2 regions of the Actinoplanes sp. NPDC051475 genome follow, and region 2 is predicted to be linked to the other one. Evidence: riboswitches for the same ligand, from Rfam matches in the RefSeq annotation. Region 2 holds a riboswitch; the other holds the start of a gene.
What was found. Region 2 has a riboswitch for S-adenosylmethionine ahead of thrC (threonine synthase). Riboswitches for the same ligand answer to the same signal wherever they lie in the genome.
Positions count from the first base shown of each region.

Region 1: another riboswitch for S-adenosylmethionine. It lies ahead of AB0368_RS02410 (aminotransferase class V-fold PLP-dependent enzyme); the one in region 2 lies ahead of thrC (threonine synthase).

Region 1 is NZ_JBFAZZ010000001.1:529,668-535,885, reverse strand. Features, by position in the region: gene AB0368_RS02430 (DMT family transporter) at 1-763, opposite strand, end outside; gene AB0368_RS02425 (hypothetical protein) at 894-1,454, opposite strand; gene AB0368_RS02420 (PadR family transcriptional regulator) at 1,456-1,788, opposite strand; gene AB0368_RS02415 (M20/M25/M40 family metallo-hydrolase) at 1,871-3,175, shown strand; SAM riboswitch class IV at 3,201-3,317, shown strand; gene AB0368_RS02410 (aminotransferase class V-fold PLP-dependent enzyme) at 3,401-4,612, shown strand; gene AB0368_RS02405 (PspC domain-containing protein) at 4,667-4,894, shown strand; gene AB0368_RS02400 (serine/threonine-protein kinase) at 4,972-6,218, shown strand, end outside.
Region 2 is NZ_JBFAZZ010000010.1:21,517-27,734, reverse strand. Features, by position in the region: gene AB0368_RS20910 (bifunctional glycosyltransferase family 2 protein/CDP-glycerol:glycerophosphate glycerophosphotransferase) at 1-391, shown strand, start outside; gene AB0368_RS20905 (GNAT family N-acetyltransferase) at 490-1,035, shown strand; gene AB0368_RS20900 (hypothetical protein) at 1,032-1,535, shown strand; gene thrC (threonine synthase) at 1,801-3,081, opposite strand; SAM riboswitch class I at 3,092-3,231, opposite strand; gene AB0368_RS20890 (ATP-binding cassette domain-containing protein) at 3,367-4,362, shown strand; gene AB0368_RS20885 (ABC transporter permease subunit) at 4,359-5,345, shown strand; partial or broken gene AB0368_RS20880 (DUF3263 domain-containing protein) at 5,539-5,763, shown strand; gene AB0368_RS20875 (AAA family ATPase) at 5,760-6,218, opposite strand, start outside.

The sequences.
Region 1 (6,218 bases), on a different contig from region 2:
TCGCGCCGGCCAGCCGGATGACCCGGAAGTTCAGCACGAACGCCACGCCGGTCCCCAGCGCGCCGAGCGCCAGCACGCAGAGCACCACCTCCGTCGACAGCGAGGCCGGGGCGGGCGGCTCCCCGGCCAACAGCGGTGCGGCGATGCTGAGCTGGGCCAGGGCCATGAGCAGTTGCGCGGCCGCGATGGAGACGCCGCTGCCGGTCCGTCCGGCGACGAACTTCTTCTGGTACGGGATCGCGACGGCGTAACACATCGCCGCGCCGAAGCACATGAGCTGGCCGGTGAACTGGGTCCCGCCCACGCCGTGCCACACGCCGAGCACCGTCATGACGCCCGCGAAGCCGATGCCGATCCCGGCCGCGCGCCGCCTGGTGAACGGCTCGGTGCGGAACACCAGCGCCGCGAGCGGCAACGCGACCAGCGGCGTGGCGGCGTTCCAGATGCCGGCGAGGACGGAGGAGACCCGCTGCTCGCCGTACCCGAAAAGGGTGAAGGGCAAGGTCACGCCCAGTGCGGCCACCACGACGAGATGGCCCCACAGCCGGGGGTCGCGCGGCAGGCGGTCGCGGGTCAGCAGCAGGATGACCAGCAGGGTCAGGGCGCCCGCGGCGACCCGGCCGAAGGTGAGCCACAGCGGGTGCAGCTCCCGGACGCCGACCTTGATGAACAGGAAGCTGGTCCCCCAGATGGCCGCGAGGGCCAGGAAGCCCGGGAGCCAGCCGCGCAGGGAGTGAGTGTCAGGAGCGGTACGCGATTCCACCCCTGACACTCTGCCGAAGAGGTACGACAATTTCCCCGCGTTTTCCGCCCGCGGTCAGAAAGTTGCGAGCATCGCGTAATGCCATTGATCACCGAGACCGCGGTGTCTTCCGGGCTGCGCGGCATGACCGTCAGGCCGTGTCGGCCCTGACGCCGGCGCCGCGCCTCCGGAAGACCGGAAGCCGCCAGAGCCGACCCGCCAGCACGGTGGCGAGGATCCAGAGGACGTACATGAGCACGGTCCAGGAACCGCCCGTGCTGCTGACACGGCCGTCGGCGACCGTGATCGTCGCCGCGTTCTGGACCAGCTCCAGGCCATCCCATACGAAGGTGCCGGTCACGTGGGGATCGACCGTGGTGAGGCCGCGCTCGAACGCCACCTGCGCCTCGGCGAAGACGTAGTTGACAAGTAGCGGGATGAGCGTGGCGACGTACGCGGCGGCGACCCAGGAGTGGCGGGGACCCTCGCCGAACTCGGCGATCAGATACTGCTCCGCGAGCCCTCGGCTGCCGCCGACGCGGCGCAGCGCCTCGGTCGTGCCCACGTCGCTGGCCGCTTCCAGCAGGTTGGCCCGCACCTCCCGCCGTGTCGTCAGGCGCGACTGCCGGGGCAGGTCGTAGAGCTGCTGGTCGAGCATCCAGACCAGCCGCTCGATGCGGAGCCGGTCGAACCATCGGACGGTACGGGACATGTCAGTCTCCCTCGGTGACGGCGTCGGGCAGCGGGCGGGACAGCACGGCATCGACGCCGGCGGCATGCCGCGCCCAGGCGGCGGTGCCCTCGGCGAGCGCCTGCCGGCCGGCGGCGGTCAGGTAGTAGTACTTGCGCGCGGGGCCGCTCGGGGACGGCACGAGACGGGTGGTCACGCGCCCTTCCCGCTGCAGCCGGGACAGCGCGGGATAGACGCTGCCCTCCAGGACGTCGGCGAAGCCCGCGGCCTGCAGCCGTTGCACCACCTCGTAGCCGTACGACTCGCGTTCGGCCAACAGATGCAGCAGCAGCACCGAGAGCACCCCCTTCAGCAATTGCGGATCATGGCTTTCCGGCACGGTTCTAGACTCCGTCAGGTACTAGGCATTGTCAAGTAGTGGGTGATAGATCTCAGGCATGACGCATCCGGCCGACGAGGTCGTGACCCTCGCCAGCGAGCTCATCGCCATCGACACCACCAACCCCGGCACCCACGGCGGCCCGGGACCCGAGCGGGCCGCCGCCGAATACGTCGCCGCCCGGCTCGCCGAGGCCGGCTACGCCCCCGAGTACGTCGAGTCCGGCGCACCCGGCCGGGGCAACGTCGTCGCCCGGCTGCCCGGCGCGGACCCGTCGCGGGGCGCACTGCTGATCCACGGTCACCTCGACGTGGTCCCGGCCGATCCCGCCGACTGGACCGTCCCGCCCTTCGCCGGCGAGGTGCGCGACGGCTACCTGTGGGGCCGCGGCGCCGTCGACATGAAGGGCATGCTCGCCATGACCCTGGCGGTCGCCCGGCACTTCCGGCGCACCGGCGTCGTCCCGCCCCGCGACCTGGTCTTCGCGTTCCTCGCCGACGAGGAGGCCGGCGGGGTGGTCGGAGCCCAGTGGCTCGTCGCGCACCGGCCGGATCTGTTCGAGGGCGTCACCGAGGCGATCAGCGAGGTCGGCGGGTTCTCCGTCACGCTGCCCGGCGGACCGCGGGCGTACCTGGTGCAGACCGCCGAGAAGGGCTCGATGTGGCTGCGGCTGGCCGCGCGTGGCACCGCGGGGCACGGCTCGCTGCTGCACACCGACAACCCCATCGGCAAGCTGGCCGCCGCGCTGGCCCGCCTCGACGCGCACCGGTTCCCCGTGGTGCTCACCGAGCCGGTGCGCGAGTTCCTCACCGGGGTCGCCGGGCTCACCGGCGTACCGTTCGATCCCGCCGACCCGGAGGCCGCCGTCCGCCGGCTCGGGCACCTGTCCCGGCTCATCGAGCCGGGGTTGCGCGACACCGCCAACGCCACGATCGTCGGGGCGGGCACCAAGTCCAACGTGGTGCCCTCGATCGCCCGGGCCGAGCTCGACGGCCGGATGCTGCCCGGGCGCGACGAGGCGTTCCGGGCCGAACTGGCCCGGGTGCTGGGCCCGGACGTGGCGATCGAGTGGGACAGCCTGCCCGCCGTGCAGACCACCTTCGACGGGGACCTCGTCGCCGCGATGGACGCCGCGGTGGACGCCGAGGATCCGGGGGCGCGGCTGCTGCCGTACCTGATGCCGGCCGGCACGGACGCCAAGTCCTTCGCCCGCCTGGGCATCCGCCACCTCGGGTTCGCCCCGCTGCGGCTGCCGCCGGAGCTGGACTTCACCGCGCTGTTCCACGGCGTCGACGAGCGGGTGCCGACCGCGGCGCTGGAGTTCGGCACCCGGGTGCTGGACCGGCTGTTGCGGACCTGCTGAACGGTCGTCTGCTACCTTCGGAGCAGGTCATGAGTGCCAGCGACAAGCCCCGGCTCGCTGGCCGGCAACCCTTCCGTTCGCGATGGGGTGCCCCGGGTGAGGACCGGGCTTGCGCCGGCACCGGCGCGGGCAAGCGCGGACCCCGTGGGGGTCCCTGACCTCGCGGAGGTTCCCGTGACCCTGGCCCTGCAGCACGACCTGGACGTCGTCGGCGACGACGCGGCCGTGCGCCTCGGCACCGGCGAGACCGTCCGGTTCGCCCACCTCGACCACGCCGCCTCGGCGCCCTGCGTACGCGCCGCCGCCGACGCCGTGCAGGGCCTGCTGCCCTGGTACGGCAGCGTCCACCGCGGCGCCGGCATCCGTTCGCAGACCTCGACGCTGGAGTACGAGCGCGCCCGGGACCTGGTGGCGGCCTTCGTCGGCGCCCGCACCGGCGACACGGTCGTGTTCACCCGCAACACCACCGACGCGCTGAACCTGCTGGCCCGCGCCCTGCCGCCGGGCACCACCACGATCGTCTTCGACGGCGAGCACCACGCCAACCTGCTGCCGTGGCCCCGCCAGCACCGCCTGCCGTGCCCGGACAGCCCGGACGCGGCGGTGGCGGCCCTCGAGGAGGCGCTCCGGACGGTACGCGGGCCGGCCCTGCTCGCGGTGACCGGCGCGAGCAACGTGACCGGCGAGGTGTGGCCGGTGCGCCGACTGGCCGACGTGGCGCACGCGTACGGCGCCCGGGTGGTCGTCGACGCCGCCCAGCTCGCCCCGCACTCCCCCGTCGACCTCACCGCCCTCGGCGCCGACTACCTGGCGTTCTCCGGGCACAAGCTGTACGCACCGTTCGGCGCGGGGGTGCTGGCGGGCCGCTGCGACTGGCTGGACGCCGCGCCGCCGTACCTGGCCGGTGGCGGCGCGAGTGCCGTGGTCGGTGACCGTCCCGGCGAGGTGACGTGGGCCGAGGGCGCGGCCCGGCACGAGGGCGGCACCCCCAATCTGCTGGGCGCGGTGGCCCTGGGGGCGGTGTGCGCGGCGCTGGGCCGGGCGGACCGTGCGGCGCTGCACGAACGCGAGCAGAGCCTGCTGACCCGGCTGCGGGACGGGCTCGCGCGGGTGCCCGGGGCCGTGGAGGTCGGCGCCTTCGGCGGTGCCGTACCCCGGGTCGGGATCGTTTCCCTCGCCCTGCCGGGGCACGACACGGCCGTCGTGGCGGCCCGGCTCGCCGACCGGTACGGCGTCGGCGTCCGCGCCGGCCAGTTCTGCGCCCATCCCCTGACCCGCAGGCTCACCGCCTCGGCCGGCGCCGCCGCGTGCGAAGCCGGTGCCATCGGGCTGCTGCGGGTGAGCTTCGGCCTGGGCACCCGCGACGACGACATCGACCGGCTGGTGCACGCCCTGGGCGAGCTCCTGAGCCGGCCGGGGGCCGGTTCTCAGGGATAACTCGGGGGCCGCTCCCGATGCCGGTGGGGTACGCGGCAGGCGACGCTGGATCCCATGAACGCCTTCTCCGACTCCATGACCCGTCAAGGCCTCACCCGTCCGCGCGAGGGCCGCATGCTCGGTGGTGTCTGCGCCGGCCTGGCGCGGCGCTTCGGACTCGACCCGTGGCTCACCCGCCTGCTCTTCGTGCTGGTGCTGCTCGTGATCCCCGGCAGCCAGTTGCTCATCTACCCGCTGCTCTGGATCCTGATGCCGGGCGAGAAGGCGGGCTACCCGCTCTGACCGCGGGGCACCACCGGATCCGCACCCGGACGGTAGGGTGCGGGTCGGTGTGCCCCGCGAGGTGAGATGAGGGACCGATGAGCCGGCCGCTGCTCCCCGGTGATCCGCGCCGGCTCGGCCGCTACAGCGTCCTCGCCCGGCTCGGCCAGGGCGGGATGGGCACGGTCTACCTGGGCGAGGCGCCGGACGGCCGCGAGGTCGCGATCAAGATGGTACGGGCGGAGTTCTCCCACGAGGCCGAGTTCCGGGGCCGGTTCCGCAGCGAGGTGAACCGGGCCCAGCAGGTACCGCCGTTCTCCACCGCCGAGGTCCTCGACGCCGACCCGGACCACGATCCGCCCTACCTCGTCGTCGAGTACGTCGACGGCCCCAGCCTGGCCGCGGTGGTGCGCGACCGGGGGCCGCTGGGCGGCGCCGCCCTGCACAGCCTCGCCGTCGGCATCGCGACGGCCCTGACCGCCATCCACGGCGCCGGCGTCATCCACCGCGACCTCAAGCCCGCGAACGTCCTGCTGGCCCGCGGCGGCCTCAAGGTCATCGACTTCGGCATCGCCAAGCCGCTCGAGGCCACCAGCCACCACACCGCCGTCGACCACATGGTCGGCACCGTCGCGTACATGGCGCCCGAACGCCTCGAGCCCGGCCCCGGGCAGGTGGCCGGCTTTCCCGGCGACGTGTTCGCCTTCGGGGCGGTCATCGCGTACGCCGCCACCGGCCGTACGCCCTTCGCCGCCGACTCCGCCCCGGCGACCGCCCTGCGGATCCTGACCGGCGCACCGGACCTGACCGGCGTCCCCGGCTCGCTGCGGGACCTCGTGGCCCGGACGCTCGCCAGGAATCCGGCCGAGCGTCCCACCGCCCGCGAGCTGCTCGACGCCCTGCTGTCCGGGCCCGCGCCGGTCACCGAGCCGCCGGTGCCGCCCGCGGCGCTCGATTTCCCCGGCGAGCCGCCCGAGGCCTGGCGCACGCCGCCGCCCGCGCCGGTCGTACGGCCACGGCGCACCCGCCGCGGCCTCCTCCTGGCCGGCGCCGCCGTGCTGACCGTGGCGGTGGTGGGCGGGGCCGGTCTGCTCCTGGCCGCCGGCGGCGGGACGCCCGAGCCGCAGACCGAGCCCGCCCCAGTCGCCGAGGCGAGCCCGGCGGCGACGACGAATGCGGACGGCATCCTCGTGGGCAGCCGGCGCACCCTGCTGCACATGGCCACGATCGACCGGGATCTGGCCCTGCCGGACACCGGACCGGCCCGGGCGTCGGACGGCACCGGTCCGGACGCCCTCTTCATACTCGAGTCCTACGGCGTCGACTACCTGATCAAGGCGGTGCG
Region 2 (6,218 bases):
TCCGGACGACGGCTCGGGCTTCGTCCGGGACGTGTCGACGTACCCGGACATGGCCGACCTGCTCTCGGTCGCCGACGTGCTGGTCACGGACTACTCCTCGGCGATGGTCGACTTCGCCAACACCGGGCGCCCGATCCTGCTGTTCACGTACGACCTGGAGCACTACCGCGACAAGCTCCGCGGCTTCTACTTCGACTTCGAGAAGGAGGGCCCGAGCCCGCTGCTGATGACGTCGGAGGAGTTGATCAAGTCGCTGGCCGAGCTCGCGGCGGACCCGAACCTGTATGCCGACCAGCGCCGGGCATTCCAGGCGCGCTTCTGCGACCTGGACGACGGCACCGCGACGAAGCGGGTCGTCGACCGGATGCTGGAGCTCGGCGCCCGGAGCTGACCGGCCTCCGGGCCTGACCGGTTCCCCCGGGCGGGGCCGCCGGTCCCAAAAGCGGCATCCGGGTTGCCTCGCCCGCCACCAGCGGGTAGGCAGGCAGCATGACCAGCACGTTGGCGCCCACCCTCACCGTGCATCGGGTGACGCCGGAGGACGCCGCGAGGATGCGCGCGTTGCGGCTCGAGATGCTGGCCGACAGCCCCCTCGCCTTCCTGGAGACGCTGGCGCAGGCCGCGGCTCGCCCGCACGCGGACTACCGGCGCCGGATCGTGCAGGCATCGGCGGGCGGCCAGCTCGCCCAGTTCGTGGCCGACCCGGGAGGCGGACCGGGCGGACCGGGCCGGGGCGGTCGGCTGATCGGTCATGCGGGCGGCACGGTGCTGCCCGAGGAGTCCGCCGCCACCGTGGTCTTCGCGGTCTACATCACGCCGGCGCACCGCGGCCGGGGCGTTCTCGCGTCGCTGATGGACGCCGTCGCCGAGTGGTCGCTGTCGCTGAGCCGACGCGAGCTGATGCTGGAGGTCGTCGTCGGCAACGATCGGGCGGTCCGCGCCTACGAGCGGCTGGGTTTCGAGGACACCGGGGTGCGGGTCCCCCACCCGGTCCTGCCGGGACTCCAAGAGCTCCAGATGCGCCGCCGCGCATGACGACCGATCCGGGGGAGACGAGGCCGCCGTTGCGGCGGTGGCCGCTGGCCCGGTCCGTGCTGACCGCGGCCAACGGCACGACGCTGGTCGGCCTGGGGGTCGCCGTCCTCACCGGCGCGAAGCTCCGCCGCGGCCGGCACGGCATCCTCGTCGCGGAGGGCTACCGCCGGAAGGTGCCGCCGGCGACCTGCTTCACGGTCGGTTCCGTCATCATCACCCGGCGATCGGCTGAGTGGCTGCTCCACGAGTCGCGCGCGGACCTGCTGGCGCACGAGAGCCGGCACGCGGGCCAGTACGCCGTCCTCGGCCCGCTGTTCTGGCCGGCCTACTGGGCGGCCTCCGGCTATTCGTGGCTGATGACCGGCTCGTTCGGCAGCCGCAACGTCTTCGAGCGGCACGCGGGCCTCGACAAGGGCGGCTACGCCGTGGCACCGCTGCGCCGCTGGGCGCGCAGGTTCCGACGCGGCCCGGGCGACGGGACGCAAACCGGCGAGAACTGAGCCGGGCCCGGCGCGGACCGGCGAACCGGCCCGGACCAGGCCCGGGAAGTTGGTCGGGAGGACACGCGCACAGCGCCTCCGGCACTGGGTCGTTGGGCCCCGGAGAGATTGTCGCCAAGCTCGAAGGTGGGGCCATGCTCCAAAATTAGGAACTCGTACGGCGTCGCGTCCTCCCGCGTAGAGCATCCTGCCGATCCCGAGATCCTCGCGCAAGTCCTCAGGCGGAGGAATTCTCGACGTTGGGCAGGAGGTCGACCACGGAGAGTTATCCCAGCAGGCCCGCTTCGCGAGCGCCCTTCAGGGACGGCTTGATGTGGTGGGTCGGGCCGACGAGGCCGGCGACCGCGTCGATCGTCTTCAGGCCCTCGCCCGTGTTGAGGACGACGGTCTCTTTGTCGGGGTCGAGCTTGCCGCTCGCCACGAGCTTCTTCAGTACGGCCACCGTCGTGCCGCCGGCCGTCTCGGCGAAGATGCCGGTGGTCCTGGCGAGCAGGCGGATGCCCTCGCGGATCTCGTCGTCGTCGGCGTAGTCCATCCAGCCTCCGGTCCGCTGGACGGCCTCGATCGCGTACGCGCCCGCTGCCGGGTCGCCGATGTTCAGCGACTTGGCGATGCCGGTCGGCTTGACCGGGACGATCTGGTCGGTGCCGTTGTGCAGGGCCACCGCGATGGGGTTGCACCCGGCCGACTGGGCGCCGAAGACGGTCCAGCCGCCCTCGGGGGCCCCGACCAGGCCGATCTCGACCAGCTCGCTGAACGCCTTGTCGACCTTGGTGAGCAGCTCGCCGGACGCCATCGGGATGACGACCTGGGCGGGGATGCGCCAGCCGAGCTGCTCGGCCACCTCGTAGCCCAGGGTCTTGGAGCCCTCGGCGTAGAACGGGCGCACGTTGACGTTGACGAACGCGGTGTCCTCGAACTCGTCGGTCTCCACAAGCTCGCCGCAGAGCCGGTTCACGTCGTCGTACGAGCCCTCGATGGCGACCAGGCCGCCGCCGTACACCGCGGAGGTAATGATCTTGCCGGCCTCGAGGTCGCTGGGGATGAAGACGATGCTGGGAACCCCGGCGCGGGCGGCGTGTGCGGCCACGGAGTTGGCCAGGTTGCCGGTGGAGGCGCAGGCGAAGCGGGTGAAGCCCAGCTCCCGGGCGGCGGTCAGGGCGACGGAGACGACCCGGTCCTTGAAGGAGTGGGTCGGGTTCGCGGAGTCGTCCTTGACCCAGAGCGGCGCGCGCAGGCCGAGCTCGGCGGCCAGGGCAGCGGCGCTGACCAGCGGGGTGAGGCCGGGGTCGAGGGTGACCCGGGTGGCCGGGTCCTGGCCGGCGGGGAGCAGCGCGGCGTAGCGCCAGATGTTCTGCGGGCCGGCTTCGATCTGCTCGCGGGTGACCGTGGCGAGGGCGGCGGTGTCGTACGCGACTTCCAGCGGGCCGAAACACTCGTAGCACGCGTGCTGCGCGGCGAGGGGGAACTCGGTGCCGCAGCCGCGACAGACGAGGGCGCGGGCGGGGCTGGTGGACTGGCTGGGGGCGTCGACCGTCGACGTCATACGAGGCTCCTTCTCATCTTCCCCGGGCGCGGACAGCCGCGAATCCGGGACGGAATTAGCACCTGCCGCGCGCTGGCCTCGTCATCGAGTCAAGCGCGGTGGTTGCCGGGGCGTCGTCGGGCCGTATCCCTCAGCCCCTCTGGATGAGGTATTCAGTTGTGTTACCAACACCTTACGTGGTCATCCGCGGATGCCAAGTCCACTGTCCCGAGGTATGAGTCACCCGGGGTGGCGGCGGGTGCATAGGGTGACGCTCGTCATATCCACTACGCCGGGAGGTGCGGCGTGAGCGCCGTCCTTGAAATCCAGGGTCTGCAGAAGACCTACCGCAGCCGGAAGGGGGTACGCAGGGCGCTCGACGGCTTCGACATGGTCGTGGAGGCCGGCCAGGTGCATGGCTTCCTAGGCCCCAACGGCTCCGGGAAGACGACCACGCTGCGTACCCTGCTCGGCCTGATCCGGCCCAACGCCGGCCGGATGGCGATCCTCGGCCGCGAGGTGCCCGACGCCCTGCCCGAGGTTGCCGGTCTGGTCGGCGCGATCGTCGAGAGTCCCCAGTTCTTCGGCAACTTCTCCGCCCAGGACACGCTCCTGCTGCTCGCCGACGCGGGCGGTGTCGCGCGGGCGCGGGTGTTCGAGGTGCTCGAGCTGGTCGGGCTCCGGGACCGGGCGACGGACCGGGTCAAGACGTACTCGCTCGGCATGAAGCAGCGGCTGGCGGTCGCGTCCGCGCTGCTCAAGAACCCGAGGCTGCTGATTCTCGACGAGCCCGCCAACGGCCTCGACCCCGGCGGCATCCGCGAGATGCGCACGCTCATGCGCAACCTCGCCGAGTCCGGCATGACCGTGGTCCTCTCCAGCCACATCCTCGGCGAGATCCAGCTGATCTGCGACTCGGTGACGATCATCGCGGCCGGACGACGGGTCGCCGCGGGCGGCGTGGCCGAGGTCCTGGCCCAGCACGCCAGCTCCTCGGTGCGGGTACGCCTCGAATCGGTCGCCGACCTCACCGGCTCGGCCGCCGCGCTGCGGGAGGTCGGCGCCCAGGTGGTCGTCGAGAGCGACCACCTGATGGTCAGCGGGATGGCCCAGCCCAGCGTGATCACCCGAACCCTCGCCGGACGGGGCGTCTTCGTCTCCGAGCTGGCCCCGGTCTCGGTGGACCTGGAGAGCGTCTTCCTGGAGCTCACCGGCACCGCGCCGGTCGAGGGCGAGCACCGGCAGGTGGACCAGACCGTCATGGCCCAGGCGGGCCCGGCGCAGGGTGGGTGGGGACAGTGAGCCTGTACACAGCGGAGACCCGGCGGCTCACGAAGCGCCGCTTCACCCGATTCTTCGTCATCGGGGTGGTCGTCGTGCTGGCCGCGATCGCGGTCGGCATGTTCCTCACCCACGAGAAGAACACCCCCGAGGTGGTCGCGGCCGCGCAGGCGAAGGCCGACAGCGAGTTCCAGCAGGCGACGGTGCAGGCGGAGGCCGAGCGCAAGGCGTGCGCGACGCAGCCGGGCGCCGACTGCACGCAGATGTGGACGCCGACCCGCGAGGACTTCCAGGCCGAGTGGTACATGCCGCCGACCTTCAACTTCCGCAAGCAGTTCGGCGAGATGGAGACGACGCTCGCCGCGATCCTGGCATTGGCGGCATTCGTGATCGGCGCGTCCTACGTGGGCGCCGAGTGGAGCAGCGGCGGCATGATGAATCTGCTGCTCTGGCGGCCGCAGCGGCTCAAGGTGCTGAACACCAAGCTGAGCGCGTTGCTGGTGGTGCTCACCGGCGTTACGGTGGTGCTGTCGGCGGTGTGGACGGGCATCTTCGCGCTCACCGCGAACCTGCGCGGCACGCTCGGCGGCATGACCTCGGGCGCGTGGCAGTCCATCCTGCTCATGGAGCTGCGCGGCCTGGTGCTGGTGCTCTTCGCCGGGGCGCTCGGCTTCGCGCTGGCGTCATTGGGCCGGCACACCGCCGTGGCGATGGGTGTCGCGATCGGCGTGATCGTGCTGTTCCAGTTCGGCCTCGGAACGGTGCTGTCCATGGCCCAGGTCAAGTACATGGAGGCGTACCTGATCCCGGTCTGGGGCATCGCCTGGATGGACAAGTCGGTCGAGCTGGTGGACTACAACGCCCCCTGCATCGGCGCCGGGAACTCCTGCGAGCAACCGACCCTGACGCTCACCTGGCCGATGGCCGGCGGCGTTCTGACCGCCGTGCTGATCCTCGTGGTCGGATTGGCAATGTGGACTATGCGTAAGCGCGACATCACCTGAGGTAACTTCGGCGGAAGGCGCGCGGCGGGGATCGCCGGCTGCCACTATGGTGGCCGTCCCCTTCGCGCGGCCCTCCCACCACCCCGAGGTAACCATGCAACCCGATGCCGCCCTCAACGAGCAGCAGCAGATCCCGGCACCCCGCGACGCCGGCGCGGCCGAGACCGGCCCCGAGAGTACCGAGCAGACCGTGCTCACCGACCGCGAGCAGCAGATCCTCGCCTTCGAGCAGAAGTGGTGGAAGCACGCCGGCTCCAAGGAACAGGCGATCCGCGACGCCTTCGAGCTCTCCTCGACGCGCTACTACCAGCTCCTCAACGGGCTGCTGGACAACCCGGCCGCGCTCGCCCACGACCCGGTGCTGATCGGCCGCCTACGCCGGCTCCGGTCGACCCGCGCGCGCACCCGCCGCCGCTAGCCGGGCGCGTGGCTGGACGCATACGCCTCCAGCCACGCCACCTGGACCGGGTCGAGCGACGCCCGAACCCTCTTGCGGGCGGTCGCCACGTGCTCGGCGGTCACCGTCGTCGCGTCCAGGGACTCGCGCATCGCCGCCAGCGCCGCCTCCCGGATCAGCGCCGCGCAGTCGGCCGCCGAGAAGCCCTCGAGCTCCGCGCCGAGCGCGTCCAGGTCCACCGCCTCGTCCAGTGGCACCGACTTCGACGAGGCGCGCAGGATCGCCACCCGGGCCTCGGCGTCCGGCGGCGGCACGAAGACCAGCCGCTCCAGCCGGCCCGGTCGCAGCAGCGCCGGGTCGATCAGGTCCGGCCGGTTCGTTGCGCCGATCACCACGACGTTGCGCAGGGACTCGACGCCGTCCAGCTCGGTCAGCAGGGCGGCGACGACGCGGTCGGTCGTACCGCCGTCGGTGGC